One region of the Monashia sp. HAY1-11D genome, then DNA from elsewhere that is predicted to be linked to it. Evidence: riboswitches for the same ligand, from Rfam matches in the RefSeq annotation. Region 1 holds a riboswitch; each other region holds the start of a gene.
The links. Region 1 has a riboswitch for cyclic di-AMP ahead of AC1VM9_RS07540 (CHAP domain-containing protein). Riboswitches for the same ligand answer to the same signal wherever they lie in the genome.

Region 1 (9,587 bases):
TCGGGTGCGACCCTGATCTGCGGCTCCACGTCAGACGTCCACCCTGCTGACCGGGAACCGGAGGCCGTCGACGGCCCACGCGTCCTCGGGTGCCGGACGCGCCGCGGGACGCGGAGGCGTCACGGGTGCGGCCGGCGCGGGCAGGGTCTCGTTCTCGGGGACCGGCGTGGCCACGACCGTGGTGGTGGGAGCCACCCCGGGCTGGGCCACGCGCTCGGACGCCCGGAGCCGGGCGAGCCAGGTGCCGCGGTCCGTGCCGTAGGCCGCCACGACGGACCGGGGAGGGGCACCCAGTCGCGGCGGACGCGGCTCGAACCGCCGTGCACCACCCGGCCCGGCTGGCCCGGCTGGGCCGGCTGCGCCGACGGCGTCGATGGCATCGATGGCACTGACCGCACGCGACCCCACGGGGAGGCCGGCGAGCACGTCGCCGACCAGACCGCTGCTCGCGACCCGACGCGGGTCGACGACCGTCCAGAACTCCCAGTCCTCGGGTGGCACAGGCCAGCTGGGGTCGGGCATCCAGTCGTCACCGGGCGCCCATGCTGCGGGCGGAGCCGGCCATCCGGGTGGGGTGTTGAAGCGCACGGACATGGTCATCCCCTTTGAACGCGAACCTCGGAGCACCCCCGTGCTCCACTCCCTCTTGGCGAAAGGTACGACGCCGGACAGCGCCTCCGTCGCGAAATGGACAAAACCCACCTTTCGGGAGGCGCTCCCCGCCGGCTGCGCCCGGCCCGCAGCGCCGTCGCCGCGAACTCGCCGCGCCGGGGCGGCTCAGGGGTCGCTCGGGGACGGCTCGGGGTCGACCCCGATGGGCAGGACCCGTCCGGGACCCCACGCTGGGAGCATGACGACGACCCTCCGCTCCCGCCCCGTCACCCTCGGGGTTCCGGGCGCCGACCGCACCCCTCCGGTCGCCCGCACCGTGCCCGCGCCGCTGCCCGCCCGGGGTCGGGTGCTCGCGTTCGTCGCACCCCTCGCCCTGTTCGTCCACGGCATCGTCGCGTGGGTGCTCGGCCTCGGGTCCCCCGCCGCCACGGGCATCGACGGCGCGGTCGCCGGCAGCGACACCGGCAGCGACACCGGCACCGTCTCCCTCGCGCTCGGGGCGAGCCTCGACGGGGCGGACGTGGACCGGCTCGCGCCCGTGGCGTCGGGACTGACGCTCGTCGTCGCCGCCGCCGCGTTCTGCTGGCTCGTCGCGGCGCTGGGCACACGCCTCGAGCACCTGCGGATCGGCGTCCCGGCCACGGCCCTCGCCGCGTTCGGCGCCGGCGCCACGGGCGCGGTGTGGCTCGGCCAGGCGGTCGGGCTGCTCGGTTCGACCCTGCCCGTCGCCCTCGTCGTCGGCGGCCCGGTGCTCGTCGCCGTCGGCCTGGCCGCGGTGCTCGCGGCCCTGACCCTCGAGGGACGCCTGCCGGTGGGGTCGGCGGCGCTGGCAGCCGTCGGAGCCGTCGCCATCGCGGTGCCGTGGGGCCTGCTGCCGCTCGGGGCGCTCCTGCTGCTCATCGCGCTCGGCCCGCTGACGCGTCCGACCGCGCTCCCCGCCTGACCGACCCGGCCCTCCTCGTCGGTCAGGGGGTGCGGGTCCCACGGAGGGCGCGGACGGTGCGGACGAGCAGGACGAGGGCGACGAGCTGGCTGACCGCGACGACGGCGACGAGCCAGGGCAGCGACCGGTCGTAGAGCCAGCCGGACACGAGGCCGCCGACCACGGCGAAGGCGCCCTGGACGCCGGCGAAGACGCCGTACGCGGTGGCCCGCCTCGGCGCCTCGACGACCTCGGCGACGAGCGCCTTGACCGTCGAGTCCTGGACGCCGTACGCCAGTCCCCACACTGCGACGCCGACGAGCGCGAGGGTCAGGGAGCCGGTGAGCGCGAGCGGAGGCACGAGCGCGACGAGCACCGGTACCGCGAAGAGCACCGCCCCGCCGAACCGGTCGTACCCGACGCCGACACCGAGGGCCGCGAGCGCCTCGACGCCCATCGCCCCGGCGTAGACCACCGGCACGGTGGCCACGGGCACGAGACCGGCGACGGTGAGGTGGTAGCCGATGAGGCCGAACGTCACGAGGCCGGCGGTCGTCAGGCCCGCGGCGAGCGCGTACCGGAAGAACGAGGGCGGCAGACCCGCGCCGACGGCGTCCGCGAACCAGCCGCGCACGCCGCCGACGGGTTGTCGAGGACGCGTACCGTCGGCAGGCACCGACGGGTCGGCAGGCGTGTGGCCGTCCTTCGCGTCCGTCACCGACGCGGCGGCGAGTACGGCGTCGGCCGCGAGCGCCTCGGTGGGCGCGACCGCGTCGGTCGTCCCGGCGTCGATGGTCCCGACGTCTGACTGGGCGTCGGTGCTCGACGTGTCGGTGGTCGCAGCGGGAGGCGCGGTGTCGGTCGGCTGGGGGTCGTACACGGCCGGGTCGGGCACCCACGCCCGCATGACGGCGAGCAGAACCATGGCGGCGAGGCCGGGGACGGCGAGCACGAGCAGGCCCGGCCAGATCGCGCCGGCGGCCGCGACCACTCCGGCCACGAGCAGCGGGCCCGCGAACGCGCCCACCTGGTCGAGGGCCTTGTGGACCCCGAAGCCACGTCCGCGCCCCACCGCGGTGGCCACGTGGGCGAGCAGGGCCGACTTGGACGGGCTGCGCACCGCCTTGCCGGCGCGCTCGAGCAGGATGAGCACCGCGGCGAGGACGAGTCCGGCGCCGCCGACGAACGGTGCCACGGCGAGCAGCGGCACGCAGACCGCGGTGAGGCCGTAGCCGGCGATCGTCAGGCCCCAGTAGCGGCCGGTGCGGTCGGCGAGGGGACCGAAGACGAGACGCAGGGCCAGCGCCATCGCCTCGCCGGCCCCGGTGACGAGCCCGACGACGACCGCGCCCGCGCCGAGCGAGGCGAGCAGCGGGCCGTACATCGACCGGGCGCCCTCGTAGACCATGTCGGCGGCGAGGCTGACGAACCCGAACCACCACACCACCCGCCACGCGGACCAGCGCGGCGCCCGCGTCGGGGACGCGGCGGACGACGGGACCGGCGAGGCGTCGGGTCGGGCCGGTCGGAGGGGTTCGGTCATGGTGGGCAAGGTAGCAACGGCGGCCTAGCCTGATCCGGTGAGCAACCCCGACCGCAACCCCGACGAGGTCACCTGCGAGAGCCGCGACACCGGCGGCCACGACCCCGTCGTGCTCCCCTACCGCGACGTGCCCCTCGGCGGGCCGCGGGCGATGCCGGTGCGCCGCAGCCTCCCCCAGCGTGAGCGCTCGCTCATCGGGGCCTGGTGCTTCGTCGACCACTACGGGCCCGACGACGTGTCGGCGACAGGAGGCATGGTCGTGCCGGGTCACCCGCACACCGGCCTGCAGACGGTGTCGTGGCTCTTCTCGGGTGAGGTCGAGCACCGCGACACCACCGGCGCGCACGCCTTCGTCCGCCCGGGCGAGCTCAACCTCATGACGGCCGGCAACGGCATCGCCCACTCCGAGTACTCGACGCCGGCCACGACGACGCTGCACGGCGCGCAGCTGTGGGTGGCGCTGCCCGAGGCGAGCCGGTTCACCGCGCCGGGCTTCGAGCACTACGCGCCGGCGGCGACCGACGTCGACGGCTGCCGCGTCCTCGTGTTCCTCGGCACCCTGTTCGGGCAGACCTCACCGGTGACGATGCACTCGCCGCTCGTCGGCGCCGAGGTGACCCTGCCGGCCGGGCGCTCGCTCGAGGTCGACCTGGACGTGGCGTACGAGCACGGGTTCCTCTGCGACACAGGCACGCTCACGGTGCAGGGCGCGACGGCCAAGCCGGGCGAGATCGTCTTCCTGCCGGCCGGAGCCCAGCGCGTGACGCTGACCGCGGGCGACGACGCCACGCGCCTGCTCGTCCTCGGCGGGACACCCTTCGGCGAGCAGATCGTCATGTGGTGGAACTTCATCGGCCGCAGCCACGACGAGGTCGTCGGCTTCCGCGAGCAGTGGCAGCGCGAGCGCGAGGCCGCTGCACGCGGCGAGGCGGTTGACGCGTCCGCCCGCTACGGCACCTTCCCCGACGCGTGGGACCACACGCTCCCCGCGCCCGGGCTGCCCAACCTGCGCCTGCGTTCCCGCGGCTGAGCGCAGGGTAAGGCCCGCGCCGTCGTCGAGTGGCTTTGCCACGTGCGGGCGGCCGGACGAGGATGGCGCCCATGCGCGCGACGACGATCCACGGCCCCGGCGACATCCGTCTGTCCGAGGTCGCCGACCCCACCATCGAGGCCCCGACCGACGCGATCGTGCGCGTCACGGCGGGCTGCATCTGCGGCTCCGACCTGTGGCCCTACCGCGGCGAGAACCCGATCCGCGTGGGCGCCACCATCGGTCACGAGGCCGTCGGCGTCGTCGAGGAGGTCGGCGCGCAGGTCCGGGAGGTCAGGCCCGGCGACTTCGTCGTCATCCCGTTCTGCCACTGCGACAACACCTGCCCGGACTGTCTCGCCGGTGTGCAGTCCGCGTGCCCGAACGCCGACGGCACCGCGAGCGGCCAGGCCGAGCTGACCCGCGTCACGCAGGCCGACGGCAGCCTCGTCAAGACCGACGGGATGCCCGACGAGAAGTACCTGCCCTCGCTGCTGGCGCTGTCCGACGTCATGGCCACCGGCTGGCACGCCGCCGTCGCCGCGAAGGTGACGCCCGGCTCCACGGTCGTCGTCGTCGGTGACGGCGCGGTCGGCCTCTGCGGCGTCATCGCCGCCCAGCAGCTCGGCGCCGAGCGGATCGTCGCGATGTCGCGGCACGAGCCGCGACAGGCCCTGGCCCGCGACTTCGGCGCGACGCACGTCGTGGCCGAGCGCGGCGAGGAGGCCGTCGCGGCGGTGAAGGACCTCACCGGCGGCGTCGGGGCCGACGCCGTGCTCGAGTGCGTCGGCACGCACCAGGCCATGGACACCGCCTTCGACGTCGCGCGGGCCGGGTCGACCGTCGGCTTCGTCGGCGTCCCGCACGGGGTCGAGCTGCCCGTGCGCCGGATGTTCTCCCGGAACATCGGGCTCGCCGGCGGCGTCGCCCCGGTGCGCCGCTACCTGCCGGACCTCCTGGACCGGGTGCTGTCCGGGCGCATCGACCCCGGCAAGGTCTTCGACCTGACGCTGCCGCTCGACGAGGTGGCCGAGGGCTACCGCGCCATGGACGAGCGACGCGCCGTCAAGGTGCTCCTGCAGCCGTGAGCCGCCTTCCCTGACGCGCTGCGCGCGGGCGCTCCCGCCTGACGCGGACGGCGCCTCGGGCCAACGGGATTCGCCGGACGATCCGGCCTCTCCACGCATCTGTCGCTTTGCTCCGGTTTGGCGCCGAATGGCGAGGTTCCTTTGCACTGACCCCTTTGGGCCAATAAAGTCGCAGTGATCCCGCCCGACAAACCGGTCCGGAGACAGTGAGGACCAGGATTGGCCCCCAGATTCGCGTCCGTCGATGACTACATCGCCTCCTATCCCGAGGAGACGCGAACTCAGCTCGCGAGGGTTCGTACGGCGGTGCGCACGGCGGTGCCCGACGCCAGCGAGAAGATCAGCTACGGCATGGCGACCTTCACCCTCGACGGCAAGCCGTTGCTGTACTTCGCCGGGTGGAAGAACCACGTCGGGGTCTACCCCGTCCCGAGCGGTGACGAGGCGTTCGAGGAGGCCATCCGGCCCTACCGTCGCGCCAAGGACACCGTGCGTTTTCCGATCACCCGTCCCGTGCCCCTCGACCTCGTCGCGACGATCGCCCGCCTGTGCGTCAGACGCCGCGCGGAGCGCGAGCAGGACGAGGACGAGATCCAGTCCGGTTGAGGGCGTGACGACGCCGGGCGACAGACGGACCGCGCCCGGCGGTGCGTATACCCCGGAGCGGGGCCGACGTACCGGAAACCCGACCGGTGGGTCTGTGACCCATGTCTCACTCCCCGGGCGGTATGCCGCCGGTAAAGCGGGAGCAACCGGTCGTTCAAGGGCACACCCGGCGCGTCACCGTTACCTCGGCGTGACATTGCCCGGTTGATTCGTCTACAGTTCCGGGAGTCCGGCCACCAGGCCGGACACGCGCGAGGTGGACCGCCTAGTCCTGTCACCGCCTCGTTCGTGACGACAAACCTTGTGACAGGAGCGGAGGAACCACGCGTTTCTCCGGGCGTCCGGCACCACGACTCCGGACGTCCTTGGGGTGAAGTACCCATCCGGGCCGCAGCTGGCACGGGAGGGCACCGGGCACCTTTCCGCCCGAACCCGACAGCTAACTTCGTAGGCGCGGAGAGGTACATGACGACTGAGAACACCCGCGGGCGCCACCGTGCGCCGGGACGACACAACCCCCTCAACGAACTCAAGCTTCTCGCCCGTGAGTCGGCCCAGCCGGCGATGAAGGGCGCCGCGATCGTCGCGGCAACCGGTGGCCTCGTCGCCACCTTCGCGAACCCGGCCAGCGCCGACGAGGCGAAGCCGGCCAACGGTGCGGTCGCCGCCCTCGGCAACGCTGCCGCCGTCGGCCCGGCGACCACTCCCGCCGTGGCTCCCGCGACGGCCCTGTCCAAGATCGGCTTCCAGCCCCAGGTGCAGCAGGCCGTCGCCCAGCGCACCGCCACGGCCAAGCCGACCGTCATCGAGGACCTCGTCGTCGAGAAGGCCCGCCAGGCCGCCGCGGAGCGCAAGGCCGCGGCCGAGCGCGCCTCGCGCGACGCGTCCCGCCGGTCCCTGACGACGAGCACGATCTCGACCAAGGCGACGAGCAACGCCTCGGTCCCGAGCGCCTCGTCCGGCATGCGCGCCTCGTCGAACTGGGCCACCCCGGGCCAGTGCACGTGGGGCGCTCTCAACAAGTGGTACCAGTCCGAGGGCTACTACCCCGGTGGCTGGACCGGCAACGCCATGGAGTGGGCCTCCGGCGCCGCCTCCGCCGGCTACACCGTGAGCGGCACGCCGCGCACGCGCTCCATCGTCGTCATGCAGCCCGGCGTCCACGGCTCCTCGAGCGTCGGCCACGTCGCCTGGGTCACGGCCGTCAACGGCAACGAGGTCACCATCGTCGAGATGAACGCCCTCGCCGGCCCGTACAACTACAACACCCGCACCGTCACCGACATCTCGGGGATGCAGTACATCTACGCACCGTGACCTGACCGGTGCGCCCGCGGGATGAGGGCGGGGACGACCACGTGTCGTCCCCGCCCTCATTGCATGCCGGGGCGTGCGGGGCCGGAGGCCGAGGGTGCCTGACGGGACCCGGGGCCGGCCGTGGCTTTCAGCGCGGCTCGGGGGGCGGCTCGGGGCCCGCGTGCGGCTCGCCGAGGAGCCGCTGCACCCATGCGACGTCGTGCCACGCGCCGTGCTTCCAGCCCACCCGCCGGAAGGTGCCCACCGGCTCGAACCCCAGCGACGCGTGGAGCCGGTTGCTCGCCTCGTTGGGCTGGGCGATGCCGGCGGCCGCCATCCGGTAGCCGCGCGCGGTGAGCCGCTCGAGCAGCGCCAGGTAGAGCGCCCGCCCGCCGCCGCGCCCCCGCCGCTCCAGGTCGAGGTAGACGGAGACCTCGCAGGCCCAGCGGTAGGCCGGGCGCGTCTTGAACGGACCGGCGTACGCGTAGCCGAGGATCCGTCCCGCCTCCTCGAGGACGAGCCAGGCGTGCGTGGCGCGGGCGGCCTCGATGCGCGCAGCGACCGCGTCCTCGGTCGGTGGCTCGAGCTCGAAGGTGATCGCGGTGTCGAGGACGTACGGCCGGTAGATGCGCGCGCAGGCCGCGGCGTCGGCGGGCGTGGCGTCGCGGACGACCACGGCGAGGGGAGGGGTCGCGTCGGTCGGCATGGTGGCGATCGTAGGGGCCCGGGCCCGCGCTGGCCGCGCTCCTGTGAAGGGTGCACAGACCCCTGCCGGTCGGTGGGTGCGGAACGTAGAGTCGAGTGGTGGCACGGGTCACCGATCCGCCGAAGGTGCATCCGGCCGGCGCCGTCGGTGCCGCGCCGTCGACCCCCGCGCCCGGTGGCGGGTCGGAGCCGGCTTCCCCGCCCGAGCCGCCGCGCCGGTCCGGCCCCCTGCGGTCGTTGCCCCGACGCGTCTGGGCGGTCGTGGTCGTCGTCCTCCTCGTGGCCGCAGCGGGGCTCGCCTTCGGGCTGACCCATCAGTCCGGTCCGCCCCCGCCGACGCAGCGGGACGTCGACGCCAGCGTCCGGCGCAGCCTCGAGGCGTACGCCGAGGACCAGGCCGCGCGGCCCCCGGACGCCAGCCTCGCCCACCGCGCCATCGAGCCCTCGCTCGTCCTCGTCACGACGCTCACCCCGACCCGGACCGGCGTGGAGCGCGGCACGGGGGCCGGCGTCGTCGTCAACGACGACGGCACGGTGCTGACCGCCGACCACGTCGTGGCGGGCGCGACCGGCATCACCGTCCAGTTCGCCGACGGCACGAGCTCGCCGGCGACGGTGGGGACGCGCCGGCCGGAGAACGACATCGCGACCCTGACGCCGGCGCGCCTGCCGGCCACCGTCGTCCCGGCCGTGCTCGGGGGCCGGGTGCAGGTCGGCGTCCCGGTCTTCGCCGTGGGGCACCCGCTCGGGCTGACCGACTCTCTCTCGGCCGGGGTCGTGTCGGCCCTCGACCGCACCGTCACCGTGCCCGGCGGCAGGCAGCTGCGCCACCTCATCCAGTTCGACGCCGCCGTCAACCCGGGCAACTCCGGCGGGCCGCTGCTCGACCGGGCCGGGCACGTCGTCGGCATCGTCACGGGCCTGGCCAACCCCACCGATCAGACGCTGTTCGTCGGCATCGGCTTCGCCGTGCCCATCGCCACGGCCGGCGGCGCCGCCGGCAGCCCGCCGCACTGAGCGCCGGGTACGAGCACCAGCCCACCACGGGGAGAAGCCATGGACGACCCGACGCACGTCGCTCCCGACGTCGACACCGCCGCCGACCACCGGCTGCTCGAGCAGGCGCTCTACGAGGTCAAGCGGACCATCGTCGGGCAGGACGTGCTCCTCGAGCGGATGGTCGTGGCGCTCCTCGCCCGCGGTCACCTGCTCGTCGAGGGCGTTCCCGGCCTGGCCAAGACGATGGCCATCAAGACGCTCGCGGCGACGGTGGGCGGCCAGTTCCAGCGCATCCAGTTCACGCCCGACCTCGTGCCGGCCGACCTCGTCGGCACGCGCATCTGGAACCAGCGCGACGGCGAGTTCCAGGTGTCGCTCGGTCCGGTCTTCGCCAACCTCGTGCTCGCCGACGAGGTCAACCGTGCGCCGGCCAAGGTGCAGAGCGCGCTGCTGGAGGTCATGCAGGAGCGGCAGGTGACGATCGGCCGCCAGACCTACCCGGCGCCGGACCCCTTCCTCGTCATGGCGACCCAGAACCCCATCGAGTCGGAGGGCACGTACCAGCTGCCCGAGGCCCAGGTCGACCGCTTCATGCTCAAGGTCCTCATCGGGTACCCCTCCGCCGCAGAGGAGTTCGTCGTCGTCGAGCGGCAGATCGGGGCGGCGGTGCGGACGGCGCAGGTGCTGGACCCGGACGTGCTGCGGCGGTTCCAGCAGGAGGTCGACGAGGTGTACGTCGACCCGGCGGTCATCGAGTACGCCGTGCACCTCGCGTCGGCGACGCGC
Region 2 (9,587 bases), 1.3 Mb from region 1:
GGCCGAAGCCCATGAGCCGCTCGCCCCGGTCGAGGACGCCCCTGACGTACGCCGACGCGTCGCCCTGCTCCTCGACGCCCGAGAGCATGTGCAGGACGCGCGAGGGCGCGCCGCCGTGCAGGGGACCCGACATCGCCCCGACCGCGCCGGAGAGCGCGGCCGCGACGTCGGCGCCCGTCGAGGTGATGACGCGCGCGGTGAACGTCGACGCGTTCATGCCGTGCTCCGCGGCCGACACCCAGTACGCGTCGACGGCCTCGACGTGGCGCGGGTCCGGCTCGCCGCGCCAGCGGATCATGAACCGCTCGGTGATGGTGCGGCCGTTGTCGACCTCTCGCTGCGGCACCATCGGCTTGCCGAGCCCGCGCGCCGACTGCCCGACGAACGAGAGGGCCATGACGGCGGCCCGGGCCAGGTTGTCGCGGACCTCCTCGGCGTCGATGTCGAGGGTCGGACGGAAGCCCCAGACGGGCGCCAGCATCGCGAGCGCCGACTGGACGTCGACCCGGACGTCGCCGGTGTGGACGGGCAGGGGGTAGGGCTCGGCCGGGGGCAGCCCGGGGTCGAACTCGTTGTCGACGAGCAGGCCCCAGACGTGCCCGAAGTCGACCCGGCCGACGAGGTCGTCGATGTCGACCCCGCGGTAGCGGAGGGCGCCGCCCTCCTTGTCCGGCTCGGCGATCGTCGACTCGAACGCGATGACTCCCTCGAGACCCGGCTTGAAGTCAGGGTCCGGTGTGCTGTCTGCCATGACGGTCCTTGCTGTGCAGGCGGTACCACCGCGGTGTGGAGGCGAGGCAGCGGTCGCGTCGGCCGGGGGCCGTCGGTGAGCACCGGGACCGCTGCGAGACTCACCGTATGCCGTCAGCAGCCGACCAGACCTCCTTTCGCGACGCGGTGTTCACCACACGGGACGCCCACCAGGACGCCGTCCGCTTCGAGGGGACCGACTTCAGCGGCGCTCGCGCGGGCGGGTTCACCTTCCTCGAGTGCACCCTCGTCGATGCGTGCCTCGACGAGGCCCACCTCGAGGCGTCGCGCTGGTCGGAGTGCGAGTGGGACCGCGTCCACGGCGTCGGTGTCGGCCTGCAGGAGGCGAGCCTCGTCGAGACGAGCCTGGACGGCTGCCGGCTCGGCGCGGTGTCGGCGTGGAGCTCGACGTGGCGCGACGTGACCGTGCGCGGCGGCAAGGTCGACTTCCTCAACCTGCGCGGGGCCCGGCTCAAAGACGTCGCCTTCATCGACTGCGTCGTCGTCGAGCTGGACCTGCAGGAGGCCACCGTCGACGGTGTCAGCTTCGAGGGCTGCACCCTCGTCGAGCCCTCGTTCGGCCGCGGGACCTACCGGCGCCTCGACCTGTCCGGCGCCACGCTGCGGTCGCCGCACGGGATCGCCGGGCTCAAGGGGGCGACGCTGTCGCGTCCGCAGGTCATCGACCTGTCCGACGCGCTCGCCGCCGAGCTGGGCATCGTCGTCGCCGAGTGAGCCCCGTGCAGGCCCGGGAACGGCGGGGCAGGCGGGGCCGTCAGCCGAGCTGGTCGGGCCTGCCCCGACGCAGCGCCGCGGTGGCGGCGTCCTTGGCGCGTCCCTTGATGCCCACCTTGTCCTGCGGGCGGATCCGCTTGGTGAGGTCGGCCCGCTCGACGAGCGTGGCCAGCGGCAGGTCGGCCGGCGGGTAGACGCCGACCGGCTCGTCGCCGCCGAAGACGACCCAGTGCGCCCGGTCGCCCTTGTAGACCTTGAGGATGCTGCCCTCGGACAGCGACGTCGCGTGCGCCATGGCCTGCCGGCGGGCCTTCTCGCTCGAGACCGCCTTGCCGAAGGCCTCCTTGGCCGGTTCCCGCAGGGCCTGCGTCGCGACCCAGATCTGGGGGCCGTACTTGATCCCGAGCCGGACGCCCCGGCCGATCAGCTTGCCCTTGCCTGCCATCGCGCGTCCTCCTCCTGCCCGCCGCCGGGCCGATCGATCGCTCCGCGTGCCGCCGCTGCCTGACTGACGCCCGCCCCGGGCCGTCTGGTCCAAACCCTAGTCTGAGGTCATGCAGACACCCGCCGACCCGTCGTCCCCGGCGGTCCCTGACGCCGACGGCGCCAGGGAGGCCGCCCACCCCGCCGGCGCCGCCGCCAGGGAGGCCGACCACGCCGCCGTCCGCGGCACCGCATCGGGCGCGTCGGACACGTTCGGCGCGGCCGTGCCGCTGCAGGTACGACGCGTCGACTACGCGGGGCAGGGGCTCGACGAGTCGCAGGTGGCCCCCAGCCCGTACGAGCAGGCCCGCGACTGGGTCGACACCGCCGTCCGGGCGGCCGCCGAGCGTGACGACGTCCCCGAGCCGACGGCGCTCTCGGTGGCCACGGTCGACGCGTCCGGTGTGCCGAACGTGCGCACCGTCCTCATGCGGTTCTTCGACGAGCGGGGTCCGGGGTTCGTCACGAACCTCCGGTCGGCCAAGAGCGAGGAGCTGCGGGCCAACCCGCACGTCGCAGCGTCCCTGACGTGGCCGTCGCTGTACCGGGCGATCCGGTTCCGCGGTCGGGCCGAGTCGTCGGGCGCGCCGAGATCGAGGCGTACTTCTCCACGCGGCCGTACGGGGCCCGGCTGTCGGCCTGGGCCTCGGACCAGTCGCAGCCGGCCGCCGACCGGGCCGAGCTCGAGCGGCGCTGGCGGGAGGCGCTCGACCGGTTCCCCGACACCGGCAGCGACTCGGACGTGCCGGTGCCCGACTTCTGGGGCGGCTGGCGCATCGTCTGCGACGAGGTGGAGTTCTGGGCCGGGCGCGCCAACCGGCTGCACGACCGCATCGTCTTCAGGCGTACCGGCGAGGGCACCCTGGCCGATGCGTCGGCCTGGGCGAGCTCACGGCTCCAGCCGTGACGCGCGTGCCGGAGGAGGGCGGACACGGAACAGGGCGGCCCGGCTGACCGGACCGCCCTGCCTCATTCCTGGGTGCAGGTGGGGACGCGACTATCGCGTGGCCACCTCACACGTTCCGGAAGAGATCACTTCTCGGATCACCTCCTTCCGTTGTCGATGCAACGACCGTACGACCGGCCCGCAGGAGGGGGCAAGGACTTTTCCACCGGCGCGAGGTGACGCTCGCGGGCTCGGTCAGCCGCCGACCTCGGCGTCGGGGGCCACGGCCGTCGCCGGTTCGGGCTCGGTCACCGTTCCGTGACCGCCGCGCCGGCCGGGACCGACGCGGCCCGCGGCACCGGTGCCGCCCACGTCGCCGGCGCCGTTCGCGCCGGGCCCGTCCGCGTCACCGCCCCCGCGCCCGTCGCGCCGGTCGCGCCGGTCGCGCCGGTCCGCGGCGTCGCCCCGCGCCGTGGCCGGTGTGCGCACGAGCCGCAGGCGTGGGGCGGAGGGGACCCGGCGGCCGGCCGCGACGACGACGAGTGCGGCGGCCATCTCGAGGTGCACGGCCCAGGACCACAGCGCCCCGAACAAGACCTGCCCCTGCCGGAAACCGAGCGCGAAGACGACGGCGAAGGTGGCCGCGGCGACGAACCCCACGGTCCACACCCGCGCCCCTGTCAGCCACGGGAACCGGCGCTCGAAGTGGGCCGACTCCTCGGTCGCGAACCGCGGCATGAAGGCGACCCACACGAGCAGCTGGACCGTCTGGAGGAACGCGTACACGGTGAGCAGGCGCAGCCCGAGCGGGCCGGACGCGTCACCGGGCAGCGCCGCCGCGGCGAGCATCGAGCGCCCGTCCCCGACGACGCTGCGCGCGACGCCGGGTTCGCCGGTGAGCCAGCCGTCGACCGTGCCGACGAGGACGAGCGCGGGCACGAGCAGGCCCCACGCCAGCTGCACGCCGCGGAAGAGGCGGCGGTCGCGGACCCGCGGCAGCCGCGCGGCCCAGTCCCAGAGGAAGACGAGCACGACGAGCTGGTGCAGGTGCAGGAGCGCGAACGCGTAGTGGTCGGGCCACACGAGGGAGGCGGCCGCGAGGATGCCGGCGACGGCGTACGCGGCGAGGCGTCGGCGTCCGCGCAGCCCGACCCGGGCGACGAGGGCGACGACGCAGAAGCCCACGACCGCCTCGGCGCGCCGCGCCTGGCTGCCGACGAGGTGCTCGGCCAGCCGGAGCACGCTCGTGCCGGCGAGGAGCACCGCGAGGCCACTCACGACGTCACGGCGCGCGATGACCGGCAGGCGACCCACGAGGTAGCGGACCTCGAGCAGGACGGCGAGCGTCCCGAGCAGGATGAGACCGAAGACCGCGGTGGCCACCGGCGAGGCGAGCGCGACGACGAGGGCGGCGGCCGCAGCCACCGCCAGGGCCCCCGTCGCCCGCTCGCTCGTCGTCATCGGCCCATCGTTCCGTCGCCCGGGATGCCCGGGCCACCCGAGTAACCCGATCGTTAGGGTCCTGTGGCGTGACCGAGACTCAGGGCGACCCGGCGGGCCGTGCCGGGCGCGAACCGGGACGGACCGGGCGCGTTCCCGGCGAGCCCGGCAGCCGCGAGCCCGGCTCTCCCGGCGGGCCCCCGGTCCGGCTGCGCGCCATCGCGCTGTCGGCCTACGGACCGACGCTCCTCGGCTCGACGGGTGCCGGTGCCGTCTCGCCCATCATCGCCGTCTCGGCCCGTGAGATGGGCGCGTCGGTGGGGGTGGCGGCGCTCCTCGTCGGGACGCTCGGCCTCGGCCAGCTGCTCGGCGACCTGCCGTCGGGGGCCCTTGCCGCCCGCATCGGCGAGCGGCGTGCCCTCATGGCAGCCGCGGTCGTGGAGGCGGTCGGCATGGTCGTGGCCGCGCTCGCCGGCACGGTGACGGCGCTGTTCTCCGGGGTGCTCGTCATCGGGCTGGCCGGCTCGCTCTTCGGTCTGGCCCGCCAGGCCTACCTGACCGAGGCGGTGCCGGTGGCGATGCGGGCGCGGGCACTGTCGACGCTCGGCGGGGTGCACCGCATCGGCTACTTCATCGGCCCGTTCGTCGGCTCGCTCGTCATCTCCCGGTGGGGGACCGAGTCGGCCTATGCCGTCGGCGGCGTCGCGAGCGTCGCCGCGTTCGTCCTCGTCCTCGTCGCGCCCGACATCACGGCCGGCCACGACGCCCGGGCGTCGCGGAGCGGCGTCGCGGACGCCGGGACCACCGGGAACAGCGGGACGACCGGGAACAGCGGGAACGCCCGGACCGGCGGGGGCTCCGGAAGTGCCCGGGGCCGGACGCGTGTGCCGCGGTCGGTCGCGTCGGTGCTCCTCGAGCACCGGCACGTCCTGCTGACCCTCGGCACGGGCGCGATGTGCGTGGCCGGAGCCCGAGCCATCCGCGAGGCGCTCGTGCCCCTCTGGGCCGAGTCGGTCGGGTTCAGCCCGGCCCAGACCTCGCTCGTCTTCGGCGTCGCGGGCGCCGTCGACATGCTGCTCTTCTACCCCTCGGGCTGGCTCATGGACCGGTACGGGCGGGTTGCCGCCGCGGTGCCCAGCATGCTCGTGCTCGGTCTGGGCATGGCGCTGCTGCCGCTCGCGACGAGCCTCGTCGCCGTGACCGCGGCCGCGACGGTCCTCGGGGTCGGCAACGGGCTCGGCGCCGGCCTGATCATGACCCTCGGGGCCGACGCCTCGCCGGCCGACGGACGCGCCCAGTTCCTCGGCGGCTGGCGCCTGTGCGCCGACCTGGGAAGGGCCGCGGGCCCGCTGGCGTTGTCCGCGCTGACGGCCGTGCTGTCCCTCGGTGCGTCGGCCGTCGTCCTCGGCGTCGGGGCCGTCCTCGGTGCGGGCTGGCTGCGCATCTGGGTGCCGCGCCACGACCCGACGCGCCCTCTCCGGGGGCGGGCGGCCCGTCCCGGCCCGGACGCGACGCCCGGGGCGTCCTGATTCTGAGAAGGTATGACCGTGACGGACCTGATCGACACCACCGAGATGTACCTGCGCACCATCTTCGAGCTCGAGGAGGAGGGCATCGTCCCCCTGCGCGCACGCATCGCGGAGCGTCTGGGCCACTCGGGCCCGACGGTGTCGCAGACCGTGGCCCGCATGGAGCGCGACGGTCTCGTCGCCGTCTCCGGGGACCGTCACCTCGAGCTGTCCGACCGCGGCCGCCTCATGGCGACCCGCGTCATGCGCAAGCACCGCCTCGCCGAGCGGCTGCTCGTCGACGTCATCGGCCTCGAGTGGGAGTACGCCCACGACGAGGCGTGCCGGTGGGAGCACGTGATGTCCGAGAAGGTCGAGCGCAAGATCCTCGGCCTCATCAAGGGCGGGCTCGAGTCGCCGTACGGCAACCCGATCCCGGGCCTGGACGAGCTGGGTGTGCCCGAGGACGCCGCGCACGGCTTCCTCACCGGCCTCATGTCCCTGACTGCGGCGGCGGGCGACGAGCCCGCGGCCGTGACGATCCGTCGCATCGGCGAGCCGGTGCAGGTCGACCCCGAGGCGCTGGCCCTGCTGACCTCGGCGGGCGTCCTTCCGGGGGCCCGGGTCCGGGTCGTCCGCGAGGAGGGACGCGTGCTGGCCGTGAGCGACGCTGCGGACGCCGGCGAGGGCGTGTCGCTGCCCGACGAGGTCGCGGCGCACGTCTTCTGCCAGGTCGCCTGACGCGAGCCCGGCCGTTGCCCGCCCTGCCCCGCTTTGGGGCCGGACCGGCCCGCACGCCCTCTGTCCCTCGTATCGGGCCTTCGTATCGGGCCCTCGTATCGGGCCCGGATCGCCTTGGGACTGTGGGGATTTGGGGCGAGCTGCGGTGGCCTGTCCGAAAATCTGTTGAAATCACCGACTCCCGGCGTGACAAGCCGCGGGGAACTTGGGTAGCGTGAGCCCCGCTCGCTCTCCCCGTCGGGCGAGTGCTTCGGGTCGAACCGCCTAGTCCTGCCATCGACCCTGAGCCCCTGAACGATCCGCATGGCAGGAGCGGGGGACCCACCTTCGGGCGTCGCACGACGTCCTCGGGGTGAAGCCCTCCGTGGACCGCAAGGTCCGAGTGAAGGCCGGGCGAGCAGCACCTCATTCCGCCCGAACCCGACAGCTCACCTCGTAGGCGTCGAGAGGTCAAACGTGGCTCAGAACGTTCCCGGGCGCCACCGCGCCCCCGGTCGGTTCAACGCGATCGCCGAGCTCAAGCTCATCGCCAAGGAGTCCGCTCAGCCCGCCGTCAAGGGGGCCGCGATCGTGGCCGCCTCCGGTGGGCTCGTCGCGACGTTCGCCGGGCCGGCGAGCGCCGCCGACGGCTCGAGCACCGCGGCCCCGTCGGTCGTCGGCCCGCAGGTCGGCACGCTCAAGGCGGCCAGCGCCCTCTCGGCGATCGGCTACGCCAAGCCGGCGGCGAAGCAGGCAAGCGTCAAGCCGCTCGTCATCAAGGACGTCACCGTCGAGAAGCAGCGCGCGGCCGAGAAGGCTGCCGAGGACGCGCGCCAGCAGTCTGCGGACCGCTCCTCCCGCTCGGCCTCCCGCACGGCCCTGTCCGACCCGGCGCCCACCGCGTCCGGCATCGTCGGCATCGCCCAGTCCTACTTCGGCGTCCCGTACGTCTACGGCGGCACGAGCCCGTCGGGCTTCGACTGCTCCGGCTTCGTCCAGTACGTCTTCCGCCAGGCCGGCATCTCGCTGCCCCGCACGGCCTCGCAGCAGAAGGCCGCGACGACGCCGGTGAGCAACCCCCGCGCCGGTGACCTCGTCTTCTTCGGCTCGCCGGTCTACCACGTCGGCATCTACGTCAGCCCCGGCGTCATGATCGACGCGCAGCGCCCCGGCACCACGATCGGGTACCACTCGATCTGGACGACGCCGTCGGGCTACGGCCGCGCCTGATCGACCCGTGGCTTCCGTCGCGCCCCCGACCCGAACGGGTCGGGGGCGCGACGTCGTTCCTCGCCGGCGTGGTTGGATGACGTGATGACCGTCCAGGCTGCCGCAGAGTCCACGACCCTCATCGAGCTCGACGTCTGGGGCGACCTCGTCTGCCCGTGGTCATGGATCGCCAAGCACCGGATCGAGGCCGCGATCCACGCCTTCGAGCGGCCCCACGACGTGTCGGTGCGGTTGCGGGCCTACGAGCTGGACCCCGAGTGGCCGGTCGGGCGCAACGACCGCGCGCAGGACCAGATCGGCTCGCGGACCAACGGTGACCCCGTCGCCGGGCACATCCTCAACGCCAAGGCCATCGAGGCGGCCGAGGCCCACGACCTCGTCTTCGACTTCGACACCGCGGTCATGGCCAACACCTTCGACGCGCACCGGCTCGTGGCCCTGGCGCGCGAGATGGGCGGCCGGGCCCTGCAGGCGGCTGCCGTCGAGCGCTTCTTCTCCGCGCACTTCCGCGAGGGGCAGGCGCTCGACGACCACGAGGTGCTCCAGCGCCTCTGCGCCGAGTGCGGCCTCGACGAGCGGCGGGTCGCCGCCGTGCTCGCGTCCGACACGTACGCCGACGACGTGCGCGCCGACGAGAGGCAGGCCCGCGACCTCGGCATCACGGTGACGCCGTTCGTCCTGGCCAACGGGTTCGCCGCCGTACCGGGGGCCCGCCCGGTCGAGGACTACCTCGCCCTGCTGCGCGGGGTCGCCGTGCAGGGTGGCGACGAGGCGTAGCTAGCCGGCGGCGGTCGGCGACGCGCCCCCGAGCGTCGTCGCCGAGGGCGCCCCGGCGCTGGGGCGGCCGAAGGACACCGCCTCGTCGACCGGCCCGGGCGCGGCCGAGCGCAGCTGGGCATCGGGCAGCGCCCCCAGGGCGGCGTTGACCATCGAGAAGGCCCGCCGCAGCGCGACGAAGACGGTGATGGCGAAGATCTGCCGGTCGTCGAAGCCGGCGGCGCGCAGCGGCTCGAGGTCGGCGGGTGTCGTGGAGTTGGCGTCGCGGGCGACGGTGCGCGCCCAGCCGGCGAGTGCGGCATCGGCCGGGTCGAGCGGAGCGTCGTCGCCGGCCAGCACCGCCGCGGCGACGTCCGGGCCCGCCTCGCCGGCGAGCCGGTTGCCCCACGCCAGGGCGCAGTAGGAGTCGCTGCCCGTGGCCGCGGCGGCGCTGATGAGGATGCCGCGCTGCCGGAAGGTGAGGCCGCCCAGGCGCACCATGTCGGCAAGGAGTCCGAAGAGCGTGTCGTGCGCGGCCGGGTGGTGCGCCCACAGGTGCGACAGGTTCATGACGAACCCCTGGGTGCCGAGGTCGCCCTCGAAGGAGGCGCGGACGGCGTCGGTCACCGGCGGCTCGGTGAGGAACCCGTGGGCGGGGTCGGTGGCCATCAGGCGCTCCGTTCGTCGTGCGACGCGTTCATCGTGGCACGGGCTGACGCGGAGTGTGGGCCCATCCTGCCGGGGTCCTTGGGCGCCGGGCGCGCTCAGGCCCGGCCGATCGGGCTGGTCAGGCAGGCGTCGGCGCGACGGACAGGTCGATGCTGACGTCGACGGCTCGCAGCTCTCGCACCAGCGCGTCCTCGCGAGCACTCAGCTCGGCGAGGCGCGAGGCGTCGGGGGCTCGGGTACCGGAGGCGAGGGAGGCCCAGCGGACCTCGTCCTCGACCTGCGCCAGCTCGGCGACGATCGCTGCAACCGTTCTGCTCATGTGCCCGCCGTACCCGGCGCCCGCCGGCTTGGAACAGGTCGGCAGGTGACCTCGGCCGGGTCGCCCGCGAGTTCCCTGCGGGCGCGTCGGA
Region 3 (9,587 bases), 630 kb from region 1:
ACGTCGACGACCTCATTGAGCGGTCGCTGTTCTCGGTGGAGGGCGGGGCCTCCGCTGCCGGGCGGCTGCTCGACCGGGGGGCGACCGCTGTCGTCTGCGGCTCGGACCTCATGGCGCTCGGTGCGATCCGCGAGGCGCGCAAGCGCGGCCTGCAGGTGCCGCGCGACTTCTCGGTCGTGGGGTACGACGACTCGACGCTCATCGCCTTCACCGACCCGCCGCTGACGACGGTGCGCCAGAGCGTCAACGCGATGAGCGCCGCGACGGTGCGGGCGCTGCTCGACGAGATCGCCGGGCAGCCTTCTCCGCGTGCGGAGTACGTGTTCCGGCCCGAGCTGGTCGTGCGCGGCTCGACGGGCGCCGCCCGGCACCGTTGACCCGACACGCCGGACGCGGCGAACGTGGCGTGCGTGCGCCGGCGGTCAGCGCGCGCGCCCGCGGTCAGTCGGCCGTGTGCGTTCCCCGGCGTTCCTCGAGCAGGCTGGTGAGGAACCGGGCGACGGCGGGCTCGTCGTCGAGGCGGTAGCGGGCCGCGGTCGAGCCGGTGCCGACCTTGACCGTGACGTCCTCGGGACGCGTCATCCTCATGAAGGCGTCCTCGTCGGTGACGTCGTCGCCGAGGTAGACGCGAGCCGTGGCGCCGACCGCCCGGCCGAGGGCGGTGACCGCGGATCCCTTGTCCGCGTGGGAGACCGAGAAGCTCGAGCACCGACTTGCCCTTGAGCACCTTGACGCCCTGGTGGTCGAGGGCCACGCGTCGGGCGTCCGCGATGGCCGCATCGCCGACCTCCCTCGGCAGGCCGCGCGTGTGCACCACGACCGCGGCCGCCTTGTGCTCGATGCCTGCGTCGGGGTGGCGCTCCTTGACGAGCGCCTCGATGTCTGAGCGCAGCTCGGCGAGGGTGACCTCGTCGTCGGGGGTGACGGCCGCGGCCTCCATCGCCGCGCGCACCCGCCCGTCCGAGGACTCCGCGCCGTGGCTGCCGATGAGCACGAGCGGCTCGTCCTCGGTGATACGGGTCAGGATGCGCAGCGTGGCGAGGTCGCGACCGGAGACAACGGCGACGGTGACGCCCGGCAGCCCGGCCAGGGCGCGCAGCGTGTCGACGCTGCCGGGCAGGGGCGCGGCGCGCATCGGGTCGGTGTCGAACGGCGCCAGCACGCCGTCGTAGTCGGTGGCGACGAGCAGCGTCGGCGCCGACGCCGCCTGCCGGAGGGCTGTGTCGGGCAGCGCGGACGCGCTCATGCCGTCGCCTCCCGACGGGTGGACCCGGGCGCGCGGCCGGCCGCGTCGTCGGGCACCGGATGCGGCACGTCGGGGGCCGCGTCGAGGGCGGCGAGGAAGCGCGCGGCCCACCGCTGGACGTCGTGGTCGGCGACGCGTCGGCGCAGCGCCCTCATGATCCGCTGCTTGTCCTTGGCCGGAGTGTTGATGGCGCGCAGGATCGTCTGCTTGAGGCCCTCGATGTCGTGCGGGTTGCACGCGAAGGCCTGGTGCAGCTCGTGCCAGGCGCCGGTGAACTCCGACAGCACGAGGGCGCCGCCGAGGTCGTACCGGCAGGTCACGTACTCCTTGGCGACGAGGTTCATGCCGTCGCGCAGCGGGGTGACGAGCATGACGTCGGCGGCCTGGAACAGCGCCGCCATCTCCTCGCGCGGGTACGAGTGGTGCATGTAGTGCACTGCCGGCGCGCCGATCTTGCCGAGGTCCCCGTTGATCCGGCCCACCGTCTGCTCGATCTCCGCCCGGAGGTTGCGGTAGGCGTCGACGCGCTCACGGCTCGGCGTCGCGACCTGGACGAGCGTCACCTCCGGTGGGCCGAGGCGCCGCTCGGACAACAGCTCCTCGTAGGCCTTGAGGCGGTGCCGGATGCCCTTGGTGTAGTCGAGGCGGTCGACGCCGAGCATGAGCACCTCGGGGTTGCCGAGGCTCTCGCGGATCTCGCGCGCCCGCGCCATGACCTCGGGGGTCCTGGCCAGCTCCTCCAGGCCGTGGAAGTCGACGGAGATCGGGATGGCCGCTGCCCGGACGCGCCGCCCGGTGCCCTCGACCGTGACGAGGTCCCGCTTCGTCGGTGCCCCGAGCAGCTGCCGGCACGCGCGGACGAAGTTGCGGGCGTCGGCCTGGCGCTGGAAGCCGAGGAAGTCGGCGCCGAGCAGCCCCTCGAGCAGCTGGGCTCGCCACGGCAGCTGGGCGAACAGCTCGACCGGCGGGAACGGGATGTGGTTGAACCAGCCGATCCGCACGTCGGGTCGCAGCCGGCGCACGAGGGCCGGGACGAGCTGGAGCTGGTAGTCCTGCACCCAGACGCGGGCGCCCTCGGCGGCCACCTCCGCAACGGCGCGGGCGAACCGCTCGTTGACGGCCTGGTAGGCGGCCCACCACTCGCGGTGGAAGGTGGCCGGCACGATGACGTCGTGGTAGATCGGCCACAGGGTGTCGTTGGAGAAGCCCTCGTAGTAGTCGCGGACCTCGTCGGCGGACAGCGCCACCGGGTGCAGGTGGATGCCGTGCTCGTCGAACGGTTCGGGCGCCTCGCCGGAGTCCCCGGCCCAGCCCACCCACGCGCCGGGCTGCGAGCGCATCACCGACTCCATCGCGGTGACGAGACCGCCGGGGGAGCGGCGCCACTCGCTGGCGCCGTCGTCGAGGACCACCTTGTCGACGGGGAGGCGGTTCGCCGCGATGACGAGGTCGAAGGTCTGCCGGTCGGACGGCACCGGGGATCAGCTCCTGTCGTTGGGGCGCGACGCCGCGGGTGACGTCGTGCAGGTCGTGCTGCCTGGCCACCACCCGGCATACCCACCGAGACGACTCGGGTGGCGACGGGCGGGACCGCGGCGGTCGCGTCGGCGCGAGGACGTGCCGGCGGATCGGTCTCACTCTAACGAGGGAACGGTGGCGCCCCGTCGGCGTGCGCTCTAGGGTCGAGTCAGGGCACCGCGCAGGGTCGTCGAGATCGACGGAGGCACGTGTCCGGGGCACTCACCCGAGGTGAAGGAGGTCGCCGTGAAGATTTCTGACGTGCTGAGGGCGAAGGGCGGCGGGGTCGTCACCGTCCGGCCCGACGAGACGGTGTCCGGGCTGCTCGCCGTGCTCGACGAGCACCGCATCGGAGCCGTCGTCGTCAGCTCCGACGGCACGACCGTCGAGGGCATCGTCAGCGAGCGCGACGTCGTACGGCACCTGCACGCCGCCGGGGCCGGCATCCTCGACGCACCGGTGTCGCAGATCATGACGAGCGAGGTGTCCACGGGCACCGCCGCGGACAACATCGCCGACCTCGCCGCGACGATGACCGAGCAGCGGGTGCGCCACGTGCCGATCCTCGACGACGAGGGCCGCCTCACCGCCATCGTCAGCATCGGTGACATCGTCAAGCACCGGCTGTCCGAGCTGCAGTCCGAGCGTGACCAGCTGCGGGACTACATCTCCCGCTGAGCCGACCTGCGCCACGCGCCGAGGTCGTCGGCGACACCCCCTGCGGTCGCATACCGTAGGAGCATGACTGCGTACGACCGGACCGAGCGGGTCGCCGCTCCGCGGTCCGGCCGGCGCACCGGCCCGCGCACCGGCGGCGTGCCCATCGGCGCCGGCCGCGACGCGTACGGCTCCGGGCGCATCGGACCGTACCGCCTCGTCGAGGAGATCGGCGAGGGCGGCATGGGCGTCGTGCACCTCGCCCTCGACCCGCGCGGGCGTGCCGTCGCCATCAAGGTGCTGCGGGCGCACGTGGCCCACGACGCCGACGCCCGGCAGCGCCTCATGCGTGAGGTCGAGACGCTCTCGCGCGTCCGCGACCCGCGCGTCGCGAGCGTCATCGACGCCGACGTCATGGGCCCGCGCCCGTACATCGTCACCCGCTACGTGCCCGGGCCGGCGCTCGACGAGATCGTCGAGGAGCACGGCCCGCTCCATCCGGGCGAGCTCGTCAGCCTCGCGCGAGGCGTCGCGGAGGCGATCCGGTCGATCCACGCGTGCGGCGTCGTGCACCGCGACATCAAGCCCGGCAACGTCCTCGTCGAGGAGGGCGAGCCGGTCCTCATCGACTTCGGCATCGCGCACGTGCAGGACGACGTCCGGCACACCGTCGGCGGTCTGGTCATGGGCACGCCCGGCTACCTGTCGCCCGAGCTCGTCGAGGGTGCCCCGATCACCGACGCCACCGACTGGTGGGGCTGGGCGGCGACGATCACGTACGCCGCGTCCGGTCGCCCCCCGTTCGGGCGCTCGCGGATGGACGCCGTGCTGAGCCGAGTGCGCGCCGGTGACGTCGACGTCGACGGTGTCGATCCCCGTCTCGTGCCGCTGCTGCGTGCCTCCCTCTCGCCCGACCCGGCCCGCCGGCCGCAGGCCGACGAGGTCATCGCCGCCCTCGAGCAGTACGCCGCCGGGCGGGCGGCCACCGTGCCCTCCCCGAGCGCCCCGTGGGACGACGGGCGCACCGAGGTCCTCGACGCCGCGGGCGACACGCAGGTCTTCCCGGACCGCGGTACCGCGGTCCTGCCGCCGGTGGCCCCGCCGCCGAGCCCGTCGCCGACGCCGTTCCTGACGCGGCCCGCCCCGGACGACGTCCGGTGGGCGCCGCCGCCGAGCGGGCCGCGTCGCAGCGCCGCGCCCCAGCACGACCCGGCACCGTGGGACGGTGACCGTGGCCGGGACCTCTACGACGAGCGCCACGGCCCGGGCGCCGGGCCCGACGACTGGGACGACGACTGGGACGAGGAGGAACCCGAGCAGGCCCCGCGCGAGGGTGACCCCCGCATCGGCCTGGCCATGCGCACCGGGCTGCTCGGGGCCGCGGGCATCGCCTGGGTCGGCGCCCTGATGTCCTGGCCGGGGTACGCGTTCCTCGCGCTGCTCGTGTGGTCCGTCGTCGCCCGCGCCACCGACCGGTCGGTGTCCGCGCTCGTGTTCCGTCGGTACGCCCATGGCCGCCGCGGCACCGACATCCCGCTCGCCGTCGTGACGAGTCCGTGGCACCTCCTCGTCGGCGCCGTCGCCACGGCCGTGAGCCTGGTGCTGCCGCTCGCGGTGGCGCTCGCGGGCATCTTCGCGACGGCGTTCCTGCTGGCCGGTGCCACCGGTTCCGACCTCGGGCCGGGATCGCCGACGACGCTCGCCGTCGGTGGCATCGCGGGGCTCGCCATGCTGTGGTGGGGTCCCGGCGGGGTGTCGCTGCGCCGCGGGTCCCGCTCGATCGTGCGCCGGCTCGTGCCGGTGGGGACACCGTCGCAGGTCGTCGCGGTGGCACTGGTCGTTGCCGGGCTCGTCGTCGGGCTCGTCGCCGTCGACCAAGGTTCGAGCCTGACCTGGCTGCCCTTCAGCGGCAACCCGTTCACCCGCTGAAGCGCTCGCGGGGTGGGTGTGGCGGCGTCCGTGGCGGCCGCCGTCCGGTCCTTGCCGATCGGCCCCGTTCGGTCAAGGCCAGATCTCGAGAAGATCACGAAATCATCTCGGATCGGGTTGTGGTTCATTCACTCGTCACGTACCGTCGTGCCTCGGCGGTCCCGGTTCTCCGGGCCGGAAAGGGGTGGTCTCGGGTTTCCGGGGTGTCCACCACCGGTAGGCGCCGTGCGTCCGGCCTCCACACGGCACGCTGGATAACTTCACATGGACACCCAGCAATCCGGTCCCTGAGCGCGCCGAGCCTCGCCAGCCAGGGACGCAGCCCACACCCGTGGGCCGGGCGAGGACGGGGGACCCAGTGTGGTCAGTGAGTTGTCATGTCGAAGACCGTCGTTCGCCGACGGTCGAGGGCCGACTCGACTGACCTTGGGGTGAAGCCGCAGCCGCGGCAGGGCACCTGACGTCCCCAACCCGACAGCTAACCCCGCAGGCGCGCGTCAGGAAGGAATACCCCTATGCAGTACCTGTCCAAGCATGCTGCCGCCAAGCGGGTCTCGATGAAGCAGCGCATCGCCGGAGTCGGCATCGCCGGAGCGGCCACCGTCGTCGGTGGCGTCACCGCCGCCGGGTCGGCCAAGGCCGCCACCGTGTGGGACGCGGTCGCCCAGTGCGAGTCCGGTGGCAACTGGCACATCAACACCGGCAACGGCTACTACGGCGGCCTGCAGTTCTCGAGCAGCACCTGGGTCGGCTTCGGCGGTCGCGCCTACGCCTCCCGCGCCGACCTCGCGAGCAAGGCCGAGCAGATCACCATCGCCCAGAAGGTCCTCGCCGTGCAGGGCCCCGGTGCGTGGCCGGTCTGCTCCAAGCGCGCGGGTCTGACCCGAGCCAACGGTGGCGCCGACGCCGCCGCGTCGCGCTCGAGCGACCGCAAGCCGGTCACGACGAAGAAGAAGGTCTCGAAGAAGAAGACCTACGCGACGAAGAAGACGACGAAGAAGGTCAACAGCTACGCCGGAACCGGCAAGCGGGTGACCGTCCGTCGGGGCGACACGCTGGGCACGCTGGCGCAGCGGTACCACGTCTCCGGCGGCTGGAAGACGCTGTACGCTGCGAACAAGGCTCGGGTGCACAACCCGAACCTCATCTACGTCGGCCAGGTGCTGCGTCTGCCGTGACGCTGTCTGACCGAGCCTGACCGGACGGCCTCGCGCGACCAACCCCTGGGTCCCGCGGGGCCGTCCTTCATGTGTCGCCCTGGTTCCATGGTGGGGCAGGGCTCCGCTCCTCGACCGGTCTGGGCCCGGAGGCTAGTGCTCGGTTACGCTGGCGCCCGACCGGGCGGGGCGATAGTCGCTCCACCGGTACCGCTGGCGTGGCGCAATTGGCAGCGCACCTGTCTTGTAAACAGGTGGTTGGGGGTTCGAGTCCCCCGCCAGCTCTGTGCTCAGCGCGTCGGATAGTGCCCCTGACCTGCGGTTTCGCCGTTATGGGTGCGAGGGACGTCGAGGGACACGAGTGGAGGGGTAGGGGCGGTAAGCCACTCGGCCTCGCACGCAGATTGCCGGACTCGCTCGCCGCCGCTGCCCGTCCGGCAGCACGCAGGACGGCGACCAGAGTGTCAAGTAGGCCGAACCGCCGAGGGTTTCGGATACTTGCGAAGATTGCCCTCGAAACGATGGCAGGCCAGCTACATCGGGCCGGATCTCACTAGACACCGTGCTCCGCCCAAGCCAAGGCGCTGCTGGCCGGGGGTCCGGGCGCGGGACGCCGTGGGCAAGACCCGCAAGCGCGTGGCCATGGAGCTGGTGGCCGGCCTGGAGCGGATCCATGCCAAGAAGAAGGCCGCCGACACCGAGCTGTAGCAGCTCGTCGCGGCGACCGGGACCTCGCTGCTGGGCCTGCACGGCATCGGGCCTTCGGGTGTGGCCCGGCTGCTCGGCGACTCAGCTCGTAGCGGCGGGGCTGCTTTCGCCACTTCGCGCTGGGCCGCACCCCTTGGACCCAGAGCCAACCCTTATCGAAAGCGTGACCGACATGTCTGGCGTCGTGGCGGGCGACTCTTGAGCGCTTGACGACTCTTCGGCCCGGGCTTAAGTTGGACACCTGTAGAAAAACGCACCCGCGTCTACCAGCGAACCGCCTCCTGAGCATGGATCCGTCTGCTGAGGAGGCCCACCCGCGAACCTCCTCGCAACGAAGGGTCACCCGATGCCAGCCGGACAGACAGCAGAGATGTGGCGCGCCCAAGCGGAATCGCTGGCCCCGCCCCGGCTGATGGTCATCGATGGTCGCTGCCGGCCGGCGGCGGACGGACGCGTGATGGAGGTCCTGGCGCCTCGAGACGGAAAGCCCTTGGCGACAGTCCCGGACGGGACGGCCGTCGATGTCGACATGGCGGTCGCGGCGGCCCGGCGTGCCTTTGCCGATTCGCCCTGGTCCCGGATGTCCCCTGCGGATCGGAAGCGTGTGCTGCACCGTTTCGCCGATGTCATCGAGGCTCGCCGCGACGAGCTTGCCTTGTTGGTCTCGCTCGAGATGGGTAAGCCCATCGAGTATGCGCATTCGATCGAGATGCGGACGACCGTCGCGTGCTACCGCTGGTATGCCGAGTGGGCGGACAAGCTGACTGGTGAGGTGCCCGAGGTTGGCAGCAATGCGCTCGCGCTCGTCACGCGCGAACCGGTTGGAGTGGTTGGCGTGGTCGTGCCGTGGAACTTCCCCATGACCCTGCTGGCATGGAAGGTGGCTCCCGCTCTGGCGGTTGGATGCACCATCGTGGTGCGACCATCGGAGCTGTCGTCGCTGTCGGCCTTGCGGGTGGCGGAACTCGCGCTCGAGGCAGGTCTGCCCGATGGCGTGCTCAATGTCGTTACGGGCCAGGGTTCTACGACGCCGCGAGCCCTGGCACTGCACCCCGACGTCGACACGGTCGCCTTCACCGGGTCGACGGAGGTTGGCAGGGAGTTCCTGCGCTACGCCGCGGACTCCAACTTGAAACGGGTCTGGCTGGAGCTCGGCGGGAAGTCACCGAGCATCGTGCTGCCGGACGCCGACCTTCCTGCAGCTGTGGCGGGCACCGCCGGAAACATCTTCTTCAACCAGGGCGAGATGTGCACGGCACCCTCGCGTCTCCTTGTGCACCGTTCGGTGCGAGACGAGGTGGTCGATGGGGTCGTCCGGGCTGCGGAAGCGCTGCACATCGGTGACCCGCTGGACCCTGGGACCCAGGTCGGTCCGCTGGTCAGCGCAGCTCATCGGGAGCGAGTCGAGGCGCACACCGCCCGGGCCCTCGATGAGGGCGCGCGGTTACGTACCGGCGGGGGTAGGCCACCCGTTCCGCAGGACGGCTTCTACTCCCGGCCCACCGTGCTGGACAACGTCGAGCCGCACATGGCCATCGCCCGGGATGAGGTGTTCGGGCCGGTCCTGTCGGTTCTCACGTTCGAGGACGAGGCCGAGGCCGTGCGTATGGCAAACGACTCGGTCTACGGCCTCGCCGCCGCCGTGTGGACCCGCGACGTCGGAACCGCCCACCGGGTCTCCCGCCGGCTCCAAGCCGGGACGGTGTGGGTGAACTGTTACGAGGAGGGCGACATGACCGTTCCCTTCGGCGGTTACAAGCAGAGCGGCAACGCTCGTGACAAGTCCGTCCACGCGCTGGAGAAGTACACGGAGCTCAAGACCACCTGGCTGGCCCTGTGAGCCGTCGACCGCTGATCATTGTTCCGGCTCGGTTCTCCGAGTCCGCGTCAGCCCTGAGGTTTCGCGCTGAGGTCACTGCGCGCGCCTTGGCTACTGCAGTGTTCGAGGCCGGGGGTGAGCCGGTCGCCGTGCATCCTCACGCGCCGGACGGGCTGGTGGATGAGGTGCAGGTCGCCGATCGCTTCGACTTCGCTGACGGAGTGCTACTGCCCGGAGGCGGAGACATCACGCCGGCCCTGTATGGCGGCGTCGAGCATGCGGAGCACTACGACATGGATCCTGAGCAGGACGCCTTCGACCTCGCTGTGGCGCGATGGGCGTTTCGCACCGGGCGGCCGCTGCTTGCCGTCTGCCGGGGGCTGCAGGTGGCGAACGTCGCGATGGGCGGAACCCTGGTTGCTCACATGGATCGTCCGCACCGCCATGTCGTCTCCGAGCTCGCACTCGAGCCGGGGTGCGCCCTGACCCAGGCTCTCGGCACCCGCATGCTGTCGGTCAGCTGCTACCACCATCAGGCGCTGGACCGGCTGGG

Region 2: linked by a shared signal. The riboswitch ahead of AC1VM9_RS01575 (C40 family peptidase) and the one ahead of AC1VM9_RS07540 (CHAP domain-containing protein) in region 1 are both predicted to bind cyclic di-AMP.
Region 3: linked by a shared signal. The riboswitch ahead of AC1VM9_RS04670 (transglycosylase family protein) and the one ahead of AC1VM9_RS07540 (CHAP domain-containing protein) in region 1 are both predicted to bind cyclic di-AMP.

The regions. Positions count from the first base shown of each region.
Region 1 covers NZ_CP200320.1:1,630,380-1,639,966, forward strand. The annotation lists gene AC1VM9_RS07505 (hypothetical protein) at 1-29, opposite strand, end outside; gene AC1VM9_RS07510 (hypothetical protein) at 31-594, opposite strand; gene AC1VM9_RS07515 (hypothetical protein) at 851-1,555, shown strand; gene AC1VM9_RS07520 (MFS transporter) at 1,578-3,077, opposite strand; gene AC1VM9_RS07525 (pirin family protein) at 3,115-4,107, shown strand; gene AC1VM9_RS07530 (zinc-dependent alcohol dehydrogenase family protein) at 4,179-5,195, shown strand; gene AC1VM9_RS07535 (iron chaperone) at 5,415-5,801, shown strand; cyclic di-AMP (ydaO/yuaA leader) riboswitch at 6,084-6,267, shown strand; gene AC1VM9_RS07540 (CHAP domain-containing protein) at 6,267-7,118, shown strand; gene AC1VM9_RS07545 (N-acetyltransferase family protein) at 7,246-7,803, opposite strand; gene AC1VM9_RS07550 (S1C family serine protease) at 7,902-8,819, shown strand; gene AC1VM9_RS07555 (AAA family ATPase) at 8,859-9,587, shown strand, end outside.
Region 2 covers NZ_CP200320.1:364,391-373,977, reverse strand. The annotation lists gene AC1VM9_RS01615 (citrate synthase 2) at 1-751, opposite strand, end outside; gene AC1VM9_RS01610 (pentapeptide repeat-containing protein) at 859-1,485, shown strand; gene AC1VM9_RS01605 (hypothetical protein) at 1,526-1,930, opposite strand; partial or broken gene AC1VM9_RS01600 (pyridoxamine 5'-phosphate oxidase family protein) at 2,040-2,495, shown strand; gene AC1VM9_RS01595 (pyridoxine 5'-phosphate oxidase C-terminal domain-containing protein) at 2,498-2,875, shown strand; gene AC1VM9_RS01590 (hypothetical protein) at 3,110-4,315, opposite strand; gene AC1VM9_RS01585 (MFS transporter) at 4,384-5,823, shown strand; gene AC1VM9_RS01580 (iron-dependent transcriptional repressor DtxR) at 5,842-6,543, shown strand; cyclic di-AMP (ydaO/yuaA leader) riboswitch at 6,814-6,997, shown strand; gene AC1VM9_RS01575 (C40 family peptidase) at 7,000-7,752, shown strand; gene AC1VM9_RS01570 (DsbA family oxidoreductase) at 7,837-8,529, shown strand; gene AC1VM9_RS01565 (carboxymuconolactone decarboxylase family protein) at 8,530-9,177, opposite strand; gene AC1VM9_RS01560 (hypothetical protein) at 9,296-9,496, opposite strand.
Region 3 covers NZ_CP200320.1:1,005,101-1,014,687, reverse strand. The annotation lists gene AC1VM9_RS04700 (LacI family DNA-binding transcriptional regulator) at 1-377, shown strand, start outside; gene AC1VM9_RS04695 (hypothetical protein) at 442-588, opposite strand; partial or broken gene AC1VM9_RS04690 (trehalose-phosphatase) at 758-1,135, opposite strand; gene AC1VM9_RS04685 (alpha,alpha-trehalose-phosphate synthase (UDP-forming)) at 1,243-2,721, opposite strand; gene AC1VM9_RS04680 (CBS domain-containing protein) at 3,011-3,442, shown strand; gene AC1VM9_RS04675 (serine/threonine-protein kinase) at 3,506-5,350, shown strand; cyclic di-AMP (ydaO/yuaA leader) riboswitch at 5,675-5,860, shown strand; gene AC1VM9_RS04670 (transglycosylase family protein) at 5,866-6,528, shown strand; tRNA gene AC1VM9_RS04665 (tRNA-Thr) at 6,720-6,791, shown strand; partial or broken gene AC1VM9_RS04660 (hypothetical protein) at 6,844-7,065, shown strand; gene AC1VM9_RS04655 (aldehyde dehydrogenase) at 7,562-9,055, shown strand; gene AC1VM9_RS04650 (gamma-glutamyl-gamma-aminobutyrate hydrolase family protein) at 9,052-9,587, shown strand, end outside.